DNA from 2 places in the Janthinobacterium sp. LS2A genome. Region 1 is predicted to be linked to the other one. Evidence: riboswitches for the same ligand, from Rfam matches in the RefSeq annotation. Region 1 holds a riboswitch; the other holds the start of a gene.

Region 1 (7,209 bases):
GGGCGGTATTTATCCAGGAAGGCAACGCTTTCATATCGGGCGATGAGCCCTCCTGCATTTTCCGCATAGCCCTCGGTGCCGGGGACAGTGGATGAGTCCATGGGATCCTGCATGATCAGCGGGCGCATCTGGCGATGGTCATCATGGCTGTTCTCCCGCTTGCTGACGCGCCTGCCGCAAGGCCTCTACCGGCAACTGGAAAAAGCGCGGCACCATGGCTGGCGACAGGTCGTCGCCACCGTCCGCCATGGCCAGCCGGCCACTGAGCAGCAGCATCACGTAGCCGTGGCCCAGCGACCAGCCGGCGCTGGCGGCGGCCTTGTCCCAGCGCGGATCGAGACCCGCTTCGCGCACGGCGGCGCCGGCCGTTTGCAGCACGTACTGGAAGCACGCTTGCGCCGCTTCCAGCAGGGCGGGGAACTGGCGCACGTCCTGGTGCTCGAACATCAGCCGGTAGTGGGCCGGCGAAGCCAGGGCGAATTCGATGTATTGCTTGCCCAGCAGCTGAAAACGCTGCTCGGAGGGCAGGCTGCCCTGCGGCGGCAGTTCCGCCTCCCATTTGGCGATCAGGCTGGCGAAACCGGCCGCCGCCACCTCGGCCAGCAAGGCTTCCTTGCTGGGGAAGTGGCGGTACACGGCGGCGATCGATACGCCCACCGTGCGGGCCAGTTCGCGCAGCGAGAGGGTGGCGTCGTGCTGCTGCGCCAGTTGCGCGATGGTGGCGGCGACCAGGGTGTCGCGCAGGTTGCCGTGATGATAGGTAGTCGTTATCGTCATTCTATGTTATCGCTGTTCACATTGTCGTGTATGATGGCCATGTTATCACTGAACACATGGAGAGCACATGCAAGAGATGAGCAACGTGGTACGCGCCGTGGCCATGCCGCCCGGCGCCAGCATCGCCCCTTTGTACCAGGGCAGCAACCTGGCCGACGCGTATGCCGTCGGCCTGCCCAGCGCTGGCGTGCGGCAGATGGATATGCAGGCCCTGGCGCGCGTGGTGCTGTGCAGCCAGCCGCGCTGGGCGCAGTGGCTGCTGGCGCTGCGCGACATTATTGTCACGCCCTTCGGCATCAAGACGGCGAAACAGCTGGCGGCCAAGCCTGATGGACGCATCGGCATCTTTCGCATCTACGCTGTCAGCGATGACGAAATCATCGTGGGCGAGGACGACAGCCACCTGGACTTCCGTTTGTCCGTGCTGCGCAACCGGGATGCGGGGCTGCATGGCAGCATCACCTTTTCCACCGTCGTGCATTGCCATAACTGGATAGGGCGCAGCTACATCCTGCTGATCCGGCCATTTCACAAGCTGGTTGTGCGGCGTACGCTGGCGCGCGCCGTCAAGGGAGGCTTTGCCTGAGCCGGTTGAACAAGGCAGGGGCGGGGCTGACGCTGCGGGCAATCTTGCTTATTCATGGCCGGTATTGCATACTGCACCACCAGCCTCATCACGATTCCCATGAACGATACGCTTCTCCTGCTGGGTTTTGCCACCACGCCGCTTGAACTGATTTCCTTTGTCCTGGCACTGACAACCGTTGCGCTGAACATCCGCCAGAATCACTGGGCGTGGCTGTTCGCCATCATTTCCTCGGCCGCCTACGGTTTCGTGTTTTTCGAGTCGCGCCTGTATGGCGACATGGCTTTGCAACTGCTGTTCATCAGCGTCTCGTTCTGGGGCTGGTACCAGTGGCTGCATCCGGCCAGCGGCGGCAAGACCCTGCCCGTCACGCGCCTGAATGGCCGCGGCTGGCTGGCCTGCGCCGCGGGCTGGCTGGTCGGCTTCCTGTTGATCGCCTGGCTGCTGACGACGACGGATACGGACGTGCCCCATGCGGATGGTTTCCTCACGGCAGGCAGCCTGGTGGGCCAATTCCTGCTGTCGCGCAAAAAGCTGGAAAACTGGATCGCCTGGATCATCGTCGACGTGCTGTACGTGTGGCTGTACCTGCACAAGGGCCTGACCCTGACGGCCGTGCTGTATGCGTTCTTCGTCGTGATGGCCATCATTGGCTTGCTGGCGTGGAGGAAGTCGGCGCCGGCCGCTCCGAGCGCGATGGTCCTCAAGTGATGGATCGTTGCGTGCGCGTGGCCATCCTGGGCGCGGAATCGTCAGGCAAGTCGACCTTGGCGGCCGCCCTGGCCGAGCGCTACGGCACCGTCTGGGTGCCTGAGTATTTACGTGAATTTGTCGAGGCGCAGGGCAGGGTGCCCGTCTCGGCCGACCAGTTTGGCATTGCGCGCACGCAAGTCGAACGCGAGGCGGCAGCCGCCGCGCAAGCGCGCAACTTCCTGTTTTGCGACACGACGCCGTTGATGACGGTCGTCTACAGCCGCCATTATTTCCATGGGGCCGATGCACAGCTGGCGACGCTGGCCGATGCCACGCAGTACGATTTGACCTTGGTGACGGCGCCCGACAGCCCGTGGGTGGCCGATGGCTTGCAGCGTGAGTCGGAAGCCGTGCGCCAGCTGATCTACCGCTACCTGCTCGACGAGCTCGACGCGCGCGGCATTGTGTACCACGTGCTGCACGACAGCCTGGAGGCGCGCCTGGAACAGGCGGCGCCTTTGCTGCAGCAGGCGCTAGCTGCAGCGCCTGCCATTTCCCTCAATTAAAAGTCGAACTGCGCCGACACCTTGAACGTGCGGCTGGCGCCCGGATACAGATAGCCGTCCGATTCCGGCGTCACGTCGCGCCAGTAGAACTTGTCTGCCACGTTGTTGACGCTGGCGCGCAGCACGGTGCGCGTGCCGGCGATGCGCGTGGCCCAGGCGGCGCCCAGGTTGAACACGTTGTACGACGGCACGAAGGTCGTGTTGTTGTACTCAAACGCTTTCTTGCTAGCAAACTCCCAGCTGCCATTGACGCTCAAGCCCGCCACCTGTTGTACGGCGTAGTCCGCATGCACGGCTGCCTTGAAGGCCGGCACGTTGGGCACGCGCTTGCCATCGAGGGCGGCGTTGCCCGTGCCCGACTGCTGGCTGTTCAGGGCCGTCACGGAGGCGCCCAGGCTCAGCTTGGACGATGTCTTGCCCTGGGCCGACAATTCCAGGCCACGGTGCTGTGCCTGGCCTTCGCGCACGAAGTAGCCTGCGGCATTCTGGAATTCCAGGCCCTTGCGGATCTGGAACAGGCTGGCCGCGACCATGAAGTCCGGCGTCACATCCATCTTCGCGCCAAGCTCGATCTGCTTGGAGCGGCTGGGCGTGAGTTCTTCGTTGGCATTCATCGCCTTGCGGTCGGCCGTGCCGCCATGTTCCATGCCTTGCGAATAGGCCGCATACACGGAGACATTGTCGAGCGGGGTGTAGACGAGCGAGACGTTCGGCAGCAGGAAATCGTGCTTGGCGCGGATTTCCTTGTCGGCCTTCAGTACATACTGGTAGCCGTCGACGTCGATATGGCGCAAGCCGCCATGCAGCTTCCAGTTCGGTGCCAGGCTGACGATATCCTGCACGAAGACGGAGTTTTCCGTGTCCTTGCGCACCAGGCGTACGGGGCCTTGCACACCGGTCGACATGGCGACGATCTGCGGGTGGTAGATGTTGCTTACGCCAGCCCAGTCATACACGTACAGGCCCGCGCGGTCCTTGCGGCGGAAGGTCGAGACGCCGGCCGTGAATTCATGGCGCAGGGAGCCGGTGGCGAACTTGCCCTGGATCATGGCTTGCGCGCTCAGCGGCTTTTTCGTCTCGCCCAGGCTGCGGTAGTCATACACGTCGTAGTCGCCATTGCCGCAGAAGCCAGGGTACAGCTCCTGTCCGCTGCAGCCGTACGGGAAGGCCGTGTAGTCGTCGCGCTTGAACGAGTGCTGGTTGGCCGACAGGGTGGCGCGCCAGTCGTCATTGAACGCGTACTGGAAGCGCAGGCCGATATTGCTCGTGACGGTTTCCACAGGGCGCGTCCACGGCTGCAGGTTGAGCATGGCGTCGGCGCTGATGCCGGTCGGCAAGGTCGTGTTATTCAGCAGCTGGAAGCCGGGCGCCGTCGCCTGCGCCTTGTCCTGGTAGTCGGCATCGAGTTGCAGCAGGGCTTGCGGCGAAATCTGCCAGTCGAAGGCGCCGGAAATGAATTTGCGGTTGCCGTCCGCGCCCTTGATGTAGGAGCGCAGGCGCTCGGCCGCCACGTTGACCCGGTAGCCGAAGCGCGTGTCTTCCAGGCGGCCGCCCAGGTCGATGGCGCCGTACAGGGTGCCGCGCTCGCGCGTTTCCACGGTGACGGTGCGCAGCGGTGCGGCGGTGGGGCGCTTGACGATGAAGTCGATCACGCCGCCCGGCGCGGCCACGCCAGCCTGCAAGCCTGCCAGGCCCTTCAGTACTTCGATGCGTTCTTTGTTTTCCAGCGGAATTTGCGTGTCGCCAGGAATGGCCACGCCATCCTTGCGGTAGCTGGAATTGTTGTCGAGCTTGAAGCCGCGGATGGAAAACTGTTCCGCATAGCCGACAGCGTTGTAGGCGTCGTTGATGCTGGCGTCGAGCTTGACGGCATCGCTGAGATTGCGGATCTGCAAGTCCTGCATGTCTTTCTGCGAAATGACGGTGACGGAAGCCGGCGTCTGCAGCAGCGGCGCGTCGGAAAAACCACCGACGGAGGCGCGCTTGACGGCGGGCGCCTTGCTGGCCGTGACGACGACTTCGGCCATGCTCTGGGCCTGCGGGTCGGCGGCTTCGGCGGCGTCATTCGCGGCAAAGGCCGGTGCGGCAAACGCGTGCAGGATCGCCAGGGTCAAAACAGAAACGGATAAATTCGGTGTGGACATAGATTGCTCGTGGTTCAAGCCGTCTCTGTAAGGAGCACGGCAGGCTGCTTGTTCGGCTGGCGCCAACGCAGGAGCTATCAAAGGAGGGAGGTACTTTGCGCTTTCCTTCGCTGGCATTATCCAGATCAGGTACGAAGGGTATCTCTCACCCGGATGACTGCTCCAGGACCCCTAGCGAAACGACAGCTTAGCATGAAGCACGGCCAGCTGTCCCACCCTGCTGACCGTTTTACAACAGTGTGGTGCGATCTACAGGCTCAGTTCCAGCACCTTGCGGCTGATGGCGGGCGTGATTTCACGCTGTTCGCCCAGCGCCGTCATGCCGTGCGCTTCCAGGGCGGACACGACGGCGTCCACGCTGGCGTGGTTCAGGCCATAGTCGGCCAGGCGCGTCTTGACGCCCATGTGGCGGAAGAAGAATTCCGTGCGCGCGATGGCCGCCTCGATGCGGCCATCTTCGTCGCCGCCGTCCAGGCCCCAGACGCGAGCCGCGTACTGCAGCAGCTTGGCGCGCTTGGCTTGCTTGCGCACGCGCAGCATGCTGGGCAGGATGATGGCCAAGGTTTGCGCATGATCGAGCTCGTACAAGGCCGTCAATTCGTGGCCGATGGCGTGCGTGGACCAGTCCTGCGGCACGCCCACGCCGATCAGGCCGTTCAAGGCCAGGGTGGCGCTCCACATCACGTTGGCGCGCACGTCGTAGTCATCCGGATGCGACAGCGCCTTCGGGCCTTCCTCGATCAGGGTCAGCAGGATGCCTTCGGCAAAGCGGTCCTGCACGGAGGCGTTCACAGGGTAGGTCAGGTATTGCTCCATCACATGCGCGAACGCGTCGACGACGCCATTGCCTACCTGGCGCAGCGGCAAGGTGAACGTTTTCGACGGGTCCAGCACGGAGAATTTCGGATACACCTTGCGGCTCATGAACGAGCGCTTTTCCTGCGTGGCCTTGCGCGTGATCACGGCCGAGCCATTCATTTCGGACCCCGTGGCCGGCAAAGTCAATACGGTGCCGAAGGGCAGGGCGGCCTCGACGATCTTGCCGCCCTTGGCCAGGATGTCCCACGCCTCACCCTCATGCAGGGCAGCCGCGGCGATGAACTTGGTGCCATCGACCACAGAGCCGCCGCCGACGGCCAGCAGGAAATCGATGCGCTCGCTTTTCACGAGGGCCACGGCCTGCATCAGGGTTTCATAGCTGGGATTGGGTTCGATGCCGGCAAACTCCATCATCGTATGCCCGGCCAGCGCCGCCTTGACTTCATCATAGACGCCGTTCTGCTTGATGCTGCCGCCGCCATACGTCATGAGCACTCTGGCCTGGGGCGGGATCAGTGCCGTGATGGCGGCGATCTGGCCCTGGCCGAAGAGGATTTGCGTCGGATTGTAAAAGTCGAAATTGAACATGGGGCTCCTGCCGCTGAGGTTTAGGCTGTTGCTGAGCCATGATTATGGCCGAACGGGTGGAAACGTGTCGTGGACGCTTGAGCTTTTCGCCCGCGCGGTGGAGAATGCAGCCGATGTCACCACCACGCGAAAAGGAATGCGCATGACCACCGTCCCACTGGAAGAATCCGGCTTGCCGGCCACCGCGCTCGACATGCACCGCGCCATCGGCGCCACCATCGCCGCGCTGCAGGCGCTGGACTTGAATAGCCAGCGTTTCGAGGCGTGCACGGACCCGGAACTGCGCCGCGTGCTCGCGCATGCGGGCGACACGAGCCGCAAGGAAGCGGCCATGCTGCTCGAATGGATGCGCCGCCGCGATGCGCGCCTGGACACGGCCATGAAGGAGGCGCTGTTCAAGGCGGGGCCGATTGTTGCCCAGTATCACTATGACGAGAAAATATTGTAACTATTGGTTTGTTGTTGTGGCGTACCATGCGCCACTTTCGCATCGCTTCGCGTAGACTGTGCCCCTAATTAAATTTAACGCCGGATAGCAGCGGCTGTCCGGTGTATTCCAGGGGGCTTTTAGAAATGAAATCATTACCATACCGAGAAGGCAGCTGGTTTGCCGTGCCCCTGCCGGGCGGCGGTTATGCCGTCGGCGTGGTGGCGCGCAGGGCACCTGCCGGGCGCATCATGCTGGCGTATATGTTCGGGCCGAAGCGCGACAGCTTGCCCACGCTGGGCGAGCTGGAAGGCTTGCGGCCGGAACAGGCCGTGCGCCGCCTGCGCACGGGCGACATGGCCCTGCTCAACGAGCGCTGGCCCCTGCTGGGCGACAGTCCCCACTGGAACCGTGACGACTGGCCCATGCCGGCCTTTATCCGCCGCAACGAATCCTTGCAGCGCGCCTGGCGCGCCAGCTATGCGGATGCCGATCCTGCCAAGCTGAACCGCGAGGAATCGATTCCCTTCGATACGCCGGGCATGGAAAGCGATTCCCTGTACGGCTACGGGGCGACGGAATTGTTGATGAGTAAATTGCTGGCGCAGG
Region 2 (7,209 bases), on a different contig from region 1:
ACGGCTCGCAAGCAGGTCGAGGCGGAACAGGCCTTGCTGGACCAGCGCCTGCAGGAGCAGCAGGCGTACACGCGCTCGCTGGTCGAGACCAACAATGCTGAGTTGAAGAAGGCGCGCCAGGTGGCGGAAAAGGCCAACCGCGCCAAGTCCGAATTTCTGTCGAGCATGAGCCACGAATTGCGCACGCCGCTGAATGCCGTGCTGGGCTTTGCGCAGCTGATGGCGTCCGACGTGCCGCCACCGAGCCCGCCGCAGCAGCGCTCGATCGAGCAAATCCTCAAGGGCGGCTGGTATCTGTTACGCCTGATTAATGAAATCCTCGACCTGGCCATGATCGAATCGGGCAAGGTCACCTTGTCGCAGGAAGCGATGTCGCTGCTCGACGTGTTGCAGGATTGCCAGGCAATGATCGCGCCGCAGGCGGAAAAGCGCGGCATCCGCATGCATTTCCCCCGCTGCGGCCAGGCCTTCTATGTGCATGCGGACCGCACGCGCGTGAAACAGGTTATGGTCAACCTGCTGTCGAACGCCATCAAGTACAACCAGGGCGGCGGCGCCGTCACCGTCGAATGCAGCCGCCATGGCGAGCGTGTGCGCGTGAGCGTGCGCGACAGTGGCGCCGGTCTCGATGCGGGCCAGGTGGCCCAGCTGTTCCAGCCCTTCAACCGCCTGGGCCAGGAAAACAGCACGGAAGAGGGCACGGGTATCGGCCTCGTCGTCACCAAGCAGCTGGTCGAATTGATGGGCGGCACTATCGGCGTCGACAGCACGGTCGGCGTGGGCACCACGTTCTGGTTCGAGCTGGCCGCCAGCAGTGCGCCGGCCCTGGTGCTGGGCGATGGCGACGCGCTGCCGCAGGTGCAGGAGCCGCAGGAAAGCCAGCGCACCTTGCTGTACGTGGAAGACAATCCCGCCAACCTGGCGCTGGTGGAGCAATTGATCGCCCGCCGCAGCGATTTGAAACTGCTCACGGCCATCGATGCGCACCTGGGCATCGACCTGGCGCGCACGTATCAGCCGGACGTCATCCTGATGGACATCAACTTGCCCGGCATCAGCGGCTTTGGCGCCCTGCATATCCTGCATGACGACCCGCTCACGAGCCATATTCCCGTGATGGCCCTGTCGGCCAACGCCGTGCCGCGCGACATCGAGAAGGGCCTGGAAGCGGGCTTCTTCCGCTACCTGACCAAGCCGATCAAGGTCGTCGAATTCATGGATGCGCTCGACGTGGCCCTGCACCATGCGGCCGCGCACGGCCTGGCCGACGACATTCACGCAGTACGCTAATTCAGCATTTATTTTTAGGAATACCGCCATGCTTCAAGCCACCGAGATCCTGAACGCCAGCATCCTCATCGTTGATGACCAGGAGGCGAACGTCATGCTGCTGGAACAGGTGCTGCGCAATGCCGGTTATACGCGCATCACGTCCACCATGGACCCGCAAGCCGTGCGCGCGCTGCACCAGCAGCACCGCTACGACCTGATCCTGCTCGACTTGCAGATGCCGGAAATGGATGGCTTCGAGGTGATGGAAGGCTTGCGCGACATCGAGGCGGGCAGCTATCTGCCCGTGCTGGTGATCACGGCCCAGCCCGGCCACAAGCTGCGCGCGCTGCAAGCGGGCGCCAAGGACTTCGTCAGCAAGCCGTTCGACCTGGTGGAAGTCAAGACGCGCATCCACAACATGCTCGAAGTGCGCCTGCTGTACCAGAAGCTGGCCGAATACAACAAGTCGCTGGAACAGATGGTGGAAGAGCGCACGGCGGAACTGCGCGAAAGCGAAGCGCGCTTCCAGCGCTTCACGGAACTGTCGTCCGACTGGTACTGGGAACAGGATGCGCAGGGCAATCTGACGCGCTTTTCCGGCCCCGTGGCTGAAATGCTGGGCATCGGCAGCGAGCAGGAGCCGCAGCGCTGGAATGCCACCGAGCGCGCCTTGCTCGACGCAAAAATTGCCGCGCGCGAACCGTTTCTCGATTTCATCTACAGCCGCGCCAATCTCGACGGCAGCACGCAGTACCTGCAAGTGAGCGGCGAACCGATGTTCGACAATGGCAGCCGCTTCATCGGCTACCGCGGCATCGGCCTCGATGTCACGGAGCGCCATCGCATTGCCTGATTTATACTGGGTGCTATCGATACTGACCAGGAAAAATCATGACTGACAAATCAACGCCGCAATACTGGTTCCCCGCCAAGACCTATGGCTGGGGCTGGGGCTTGCCCATCACCTGGCAGGGCTGGCTGGTGTTCCTGGCCGCGCTGGCGCTGTTCGCCTGCGGCGCTTTCCTGTTCCCGCCGCAAACCATGCTGGTCGGTTACATCGTGTATGAAGTGGCCATCGTTGCCGTGCTCATTTTCATCTGTCAGCTGAAGGGCGAACCGACCAGCTGGCGCTGGGGCAAGAAGAAGTAGAGCGATGTACAAAGACGACACCTGCAAGAAATCATCTGGCCGCGCGGCGTGAACCGCGTATAATTGGCTCGCTGCCGCAAGGCGGCAAACGCTAGGGGTCCTGCCTTTCGCTGTGGAAACACAGTGCAAGCGCGGGTGAGAAATACCCTCCGAACCTGATCTGGATAATGCCAGCGAAGGGAAGCTTTAGGATGAACGCACCCCGCCTTTCCGCGTGCGTGATTCCGAACCTCCTTAGCTGGCTCCAGGCTTAAAAATAGTCTAGCCAAGGAGCCAAAATGAACGCCAACCCGAAATTCCTCTCCGCCACCGCCACGGTCGACGAAGCCGCCATCGCGCCGCTGCCCAATTCGCGCAAGATCTATGTTGAAGGCAGCCGCCCCGACATCCGCGTGCCCATGCGCGAGATCAGCCAGTCCGATACGGAAGCATCGTTCGGCGGCGAAAAGAATCCGCCGATCTACGTCTATGACACTTCCGGCCCGTACACGGACCCGGACGTGCAGATCGACATCCGCTCGGGCCTCGATACGCCGCGCCTGCCGTGGATCGTCGAACGTGCCGATACGGAAGAATTGCCGGGCCCGACCTCCGACTACGGCATCGCCCGCCTGGCGGACCCGAAGCTGGCCGAACTGCGTTTCAACCTGCACCGCAAGCCGCGCCGCGCCATCGCCGGCAAGAACGTGACGCAAATGCACTACGCGCGCCAGGGCATCATCACGCCGGAAATGGAATTCGTGGCCATCCGCGAAAACATGCGCCGCCAGGAGTATTTGCGCGAGCTAAAAGCGTCCGGCCCCATGGGCGAGCGCCTGGCCGACCTGATGGGCCGCCAGCATCCGGGCCAGTCGTTTGGCGCCAGCATCCCGGCCGAGATCACGCCGGAATTCGTGCGCGAGGAAATCGCCCGCGGCCGCGCCATCATCCCCGCCAACATCAACCATACGGAAGTCGAGCCGATGATTATCGGCCGCAATTTCCTCGTGAAAATCAACGCGAATATCGGCAACTCGGCCGTCACCTCGTCGATCGGCGAGGAAGTGGAAAAGATGACCTGGGCCATCCGCTGGGGCGGCGACAACGTGATGGATCTGTCCACCGGTAAACATATCCACGAGACGCGCGAATGGATCGTGCGCAACAGCCCCGTGCCGATCGGCACCGTGCCCATTTACCAGGCACTGGAAAAGGTCAATGGCAAGGCCGAAGATTTAACTTGGGAAATCTTCCGCGACACCCTGATCGAGCAGGCCGAGCAGGGCGTCGATTACTTCACCATCCACGCGGGCGTGCTGCTGCGCTATGTGCCGATGACAGCCAAGCGCCTGACGGGCATCGTGTCGCGCGGCGGCTCCATCATGGCGAAATGGTGTCTGGCACACCACCAGGAATCATTCCTGTACACGCATTTCGAAGAGATTTGCGAAATCATGAAAGCGTACGACGTGTCGTTCTCGCTGGGCGACGGCTTGCGCCCGGGTTCCATCTACGACGCCAACGACGAGGCGCAGCTGGGCGAACTGAAAACCCTGGGTGAGCTGACGCAAGTCGCCTGGAAGCACGACGTGCAAGTGATGATCGAGGGGCCTGGCCACGTACCGATGCAGCTGATCAAGGAAAACATGGACTTGCAGCTGGAACAGTGCGGCGAAGCGCCGTTCTATACGCTGGGGCCATTGACGACCGATATCGCGCCCGGCTACGACCACATCACTTCGGGCATCGGCGCGGCCATGATCGGCTGGTATGGCACGGCCATGCTGTGCTACGTGACGCCGAAGGAACACCTGGGCCTGCCCAACAAGGCGGACGTCAAGGACGGCATCATTACCTACAAGATTGCGGCGCACGCGGCCGACCTGGCCAAGGGCCATCCGGGCGCGCAAATCCGCGACAACGCCCTGTCGAAAGCCCGCTTCGAATTCCGCTGGGACGACCAGTTCAACATCGGCCTGGATCCGGACAAGGCGCGTGAATTCCACGATGAAACCCTGCCCAAGGATTCGGCCAAGGTGGCGCATTTCTGCTCCATGTGCGGCCCCCATTTCTGCTCGATGAAGATCACGCAGGAAGTGCGCGAATACGCGGCCGGCATGGGCATCGCGGAAGACAAGGCGCTCAAGCAGGGCATGGAAATCAAGGCCATCGAATTCATCAAGAACGGCGCCGAGCTGTACCGCAAGGTCTGAGGGAGGGCGTGATGACTGCAATGATCAACATCACGCTCAACGGCGCACCGCACCAGGTGCCGCCGGGGCAAACCCTCGATCAACTGATCGCCGCGCTGTCGCTGGAAAACCAGGCGCTGGCGCTGGCCGTCAACCGCAATGTCGTGCCGCGCAAGGCGTGGCAGGGGCAGGTCTTGCAAGTACAAGACCAGGTTGAAATAGTACGCGCGATTGGCGGCGGCTAAGTTCAGAATAGACAAGGAAATGCACATGAATACCGCAACACATAAGGATCTGCTGACCATCGCAGGCAAACAGTATCAATCGCGCTTGCTGGTCGGTAGCGGCAAGTACAAGGATTTGCCGCAGACGCGCGAAGCGACGGATGCGGCCGAGGCGCAGATCATCACGGTGGCGATCCGGCGCGTGAATATCGGGCAAGACCCGAACGCGCCCAGTCTGCTCGATGTCGTGCCGCCCGACCAGTACACGATTTTGCCGAACACGGCCGGCTGCTACAACGCCAAGGACGCCGTCTACACCCTGCAACTGGCGCGCGAGCTTCTGGGCGGACGCAATCTGGTGAAACTGGAAGTGCTGGGCGATGAAAAGACCCTGTTCCCGCACATGCCGGAAACCTTGATCGCGGCCGAAGCGCTGGTCAAGGATGGCTTTGACGTGATGGTCTACTGCAGTGACGACCCGATCCAGGCGAAGATTCTGGAAGATATCGGCTGCGTGGCCGTCATGCCGCTCGCGTCCCTGATCGGCTCGGGCATGGGCATTTTGAATCCGTGGAATTTGTCGCTGATCATCGACCAGGCGAAAGTGCCCGTGCTCGTCGATGCCGGCGTGGGCACGGCGTCGGATGCGGCCATCGCCATGGAACTCGGCTGCGATGGCGTGCTGATGAATACGGCCATTGCCGGCGCGCGCGACCCCGTGCGCATGGCCCACGCGATGAAGCTGGCCGTGCGGGCCGGACGCGAAGCGTTTCTGGCGGGACGCATGCCCCGTAAATTTGCCGCGTCGCCATCGTCGCCGATGGCGGGCCGTCTGGCGTGACGGTGCCGATGCGCCGCACTGTGCTCGTGTTTGCCGGCGCCGATCCGTCGGGCGGCGCCGGCATCGCCGCCGATATCGTGGCCATTGCGGCGCAGGGCGCGCATGCCTTGCCCGTCATCACGGCGCTGACGGTGCAGGACAACGACAGGGTCTTCGGCGTCGAGCCGGTGGCGCCGGAATTGCTGCGCCGTCAGGCACAGGCGCTGATCGACAAGATCAGCATCGATGCCGTGAAGATCGGCATTCCCGGCAGCGCCGCGAATGCGGCCGTCATCGCGCAACTGATCGCGCAATTGCGGCTGATTCGCCCAAGCTTGCCTGTCGTGCTAGACCCCGTGCTGGCCAGCGGCCATGGCGACGTGCTCAGCCGGGGCGATGCCGTGCTGGCGCTGGCGCCCTTGCTGCCGGTGACGACCGTCATCGTACCGAACGGGCCGGAAGCGCTGGCCCTCGGTGGCGCAGACAATTTACTTGCGCAAGGCTGCCGGAACGTGCTGGTGACGGGCGGCCATGGCGAAGGCGAGGTGATCGTCAACCGCTGGCTCGATGGCGCTGGCAGCGAGCGTGAGTGGCGCTGGCCGCGCTTGCCCGGCGAATTTCACGGCAGCGGCTGCACTTTGGCGTCCGCCATCGCGGCGCGCCTGGCGCAAGGCATGCCGATGCAAGAGGCACTCGATGGCGCGCAACGTTATTGCCATGCGGCCCTGGCCGGCGCCTATGCGATTGCGCCAGGCCAGCTGATGCTGCAACGATTCATTCAATAAGGAAAATATCATGCGTGGACTGTATCTGGTCACCCCGAACTGGGACGACACCGACCGCCTGCTCGACGTGAGCGAGCAAGCCTTGCAGGAGGGCGTGGCCTTGCTGCAATACCGCCACAAGAGCGCGGAAGCGGATCAGCGGCGCGAGCAGGCGGGCGCCTTGCTGGCGCTGGCCCGCAAGTATGGCGTGCCTTTCATCATCAACGACTTCATCGAGCTGTGCGAAGAGCTCGACGCGGACGGCGTGCACGTGGGCGGCACGGATGCGTCCGTCGCGCAGGTGCGTACGCGCCTGGGCAAGGACAAGATCGTCGGTGCCTCGTGCTATGGCGACATGGCCTTGGCACGAACGGCTGAGGCGGGCGGCGCCAGCTATGTGGCCTTCGGCGGCTTTTATCCGTCGCTGGTGAAAAAGTATCCGGTCACGACACCGCTCGACATCGTGCTGCAGGCCAAGCGCGAGATCGCCTTGCCGTGCGTGGTGATTGGCGGCATGACGCCGGAGAACGCCGCGCCGCTGGCCGCGCGCGGTGCCGACATGGTGGCGGCCATCAGCAGCGTCTACCAGGCGGACGATGTGGATATTGCGGTGCAGCAATTCAATCACTTGTTTGCGGCGTGAGCATGGACGTGCGGGGCTGGTTTGGGGGAATAATCGGCATATAATAAGAACATCATTCATTACCGAGGTCCCCCACCCATGAGCCAGCCAGCCGCCGCGAAACGCCTTATCCTGATCGTTGACGATGACCAGCTCCTGTTGGAGTTCCTCGGCGAAGTCCTGCGCC

What was found. A riboswitch is a leader RNA that binds a small molecule or an ion and turns the genes downstream of it on or off. The one in region 1 is predicted to bind thiamine pyrophosphate.
Region 2: linked by a shared signal. The riboswitch ahead of thiC (phosphomethylpyrimidine synthase ThiC) and the one ahead of V3C40_RS16095 (TonB-dependent siderophore receptor) in region 1 are both predicted to bind thiamine pyrophosphate.

Annotation. Positions count from the first base shown of each region.
Region 1 covers NZ_JAZHPB010000005.1:162,591-169,799, reverse strand. Annotated here, with positions in the region: gene V3C40_RS16120 (class I SAM-dependent methyltransferase) at 1-101, opposite strand, end outside; gene V3C40_RS16115 (TetR/AcrR family transcriptional regulator) at 142-777, opposite strand; gene V3C40_RS16110 (DUF2867 domain-containing protein) at 845-1,363, shown strand; gene pnuC (nicotinamide riboside transporter PnuC) at 1,463-2,074, shown strand; gene V3C40_RS16100 (ATP-binding protein) at 2,074-2,622, shown strand; gene V3C40_RS16095 (TonB-dependent siderophore receptor) at 2,619-4,766, opposite strand; TPP riboswitch at 4,852-4,949, opposite strand; gene V3C40_RS16090 (iron-containing alcohol dehydrogenase) at 5,016-6,173, opposite strand; gene V3C40_RS16085 (ferritin family protein) at 6,316-6,621, shown strand; gene V3C40_RS16080 (Imm26 family immunity protein) at 6,747-7,209, shown strand, end outside.
Region 2 covers NZ_JAZHPB010000009.1:149,401-156,609, reverse strand. Annotated here, with positions in the region: gene V3C40_RS23305 (PAS domain-containing hybrid sensor histidine kinase/response regulator) at 1-1,290, shown strand, start outside; gene V3C40_RS23300 (response regulator) at 1,319-2,125, shown strand; gene V3C40_RS23295 (hypothetical protein) at 2,164-2,421, shown strand; TPP riboswitch at 2,505-2,620, shown strand; gene thiC (phosphomethylpyrimidine synthase ThiC) at 2,700-4,613, shown strand; gene thiS (sulfur carrier protein ThiS) at 4,634-4,837, shown strand; gene V3C40_RS23280 (thiazole synthase) at 4,863-5,657, shown strand; gene thiD (bifunctional hydroxymethylpyrimidine kinase/phosphomethylpyrimidine kinase) at 5,666-6,421, shown strand; gene thiE (thiamine phosphate synthase) at 6,432-7,043, shown strand; gene V3C40_RS23265 (ANTAR domain-containing response regulator) at 7,122-7,209, shown strand, end outside.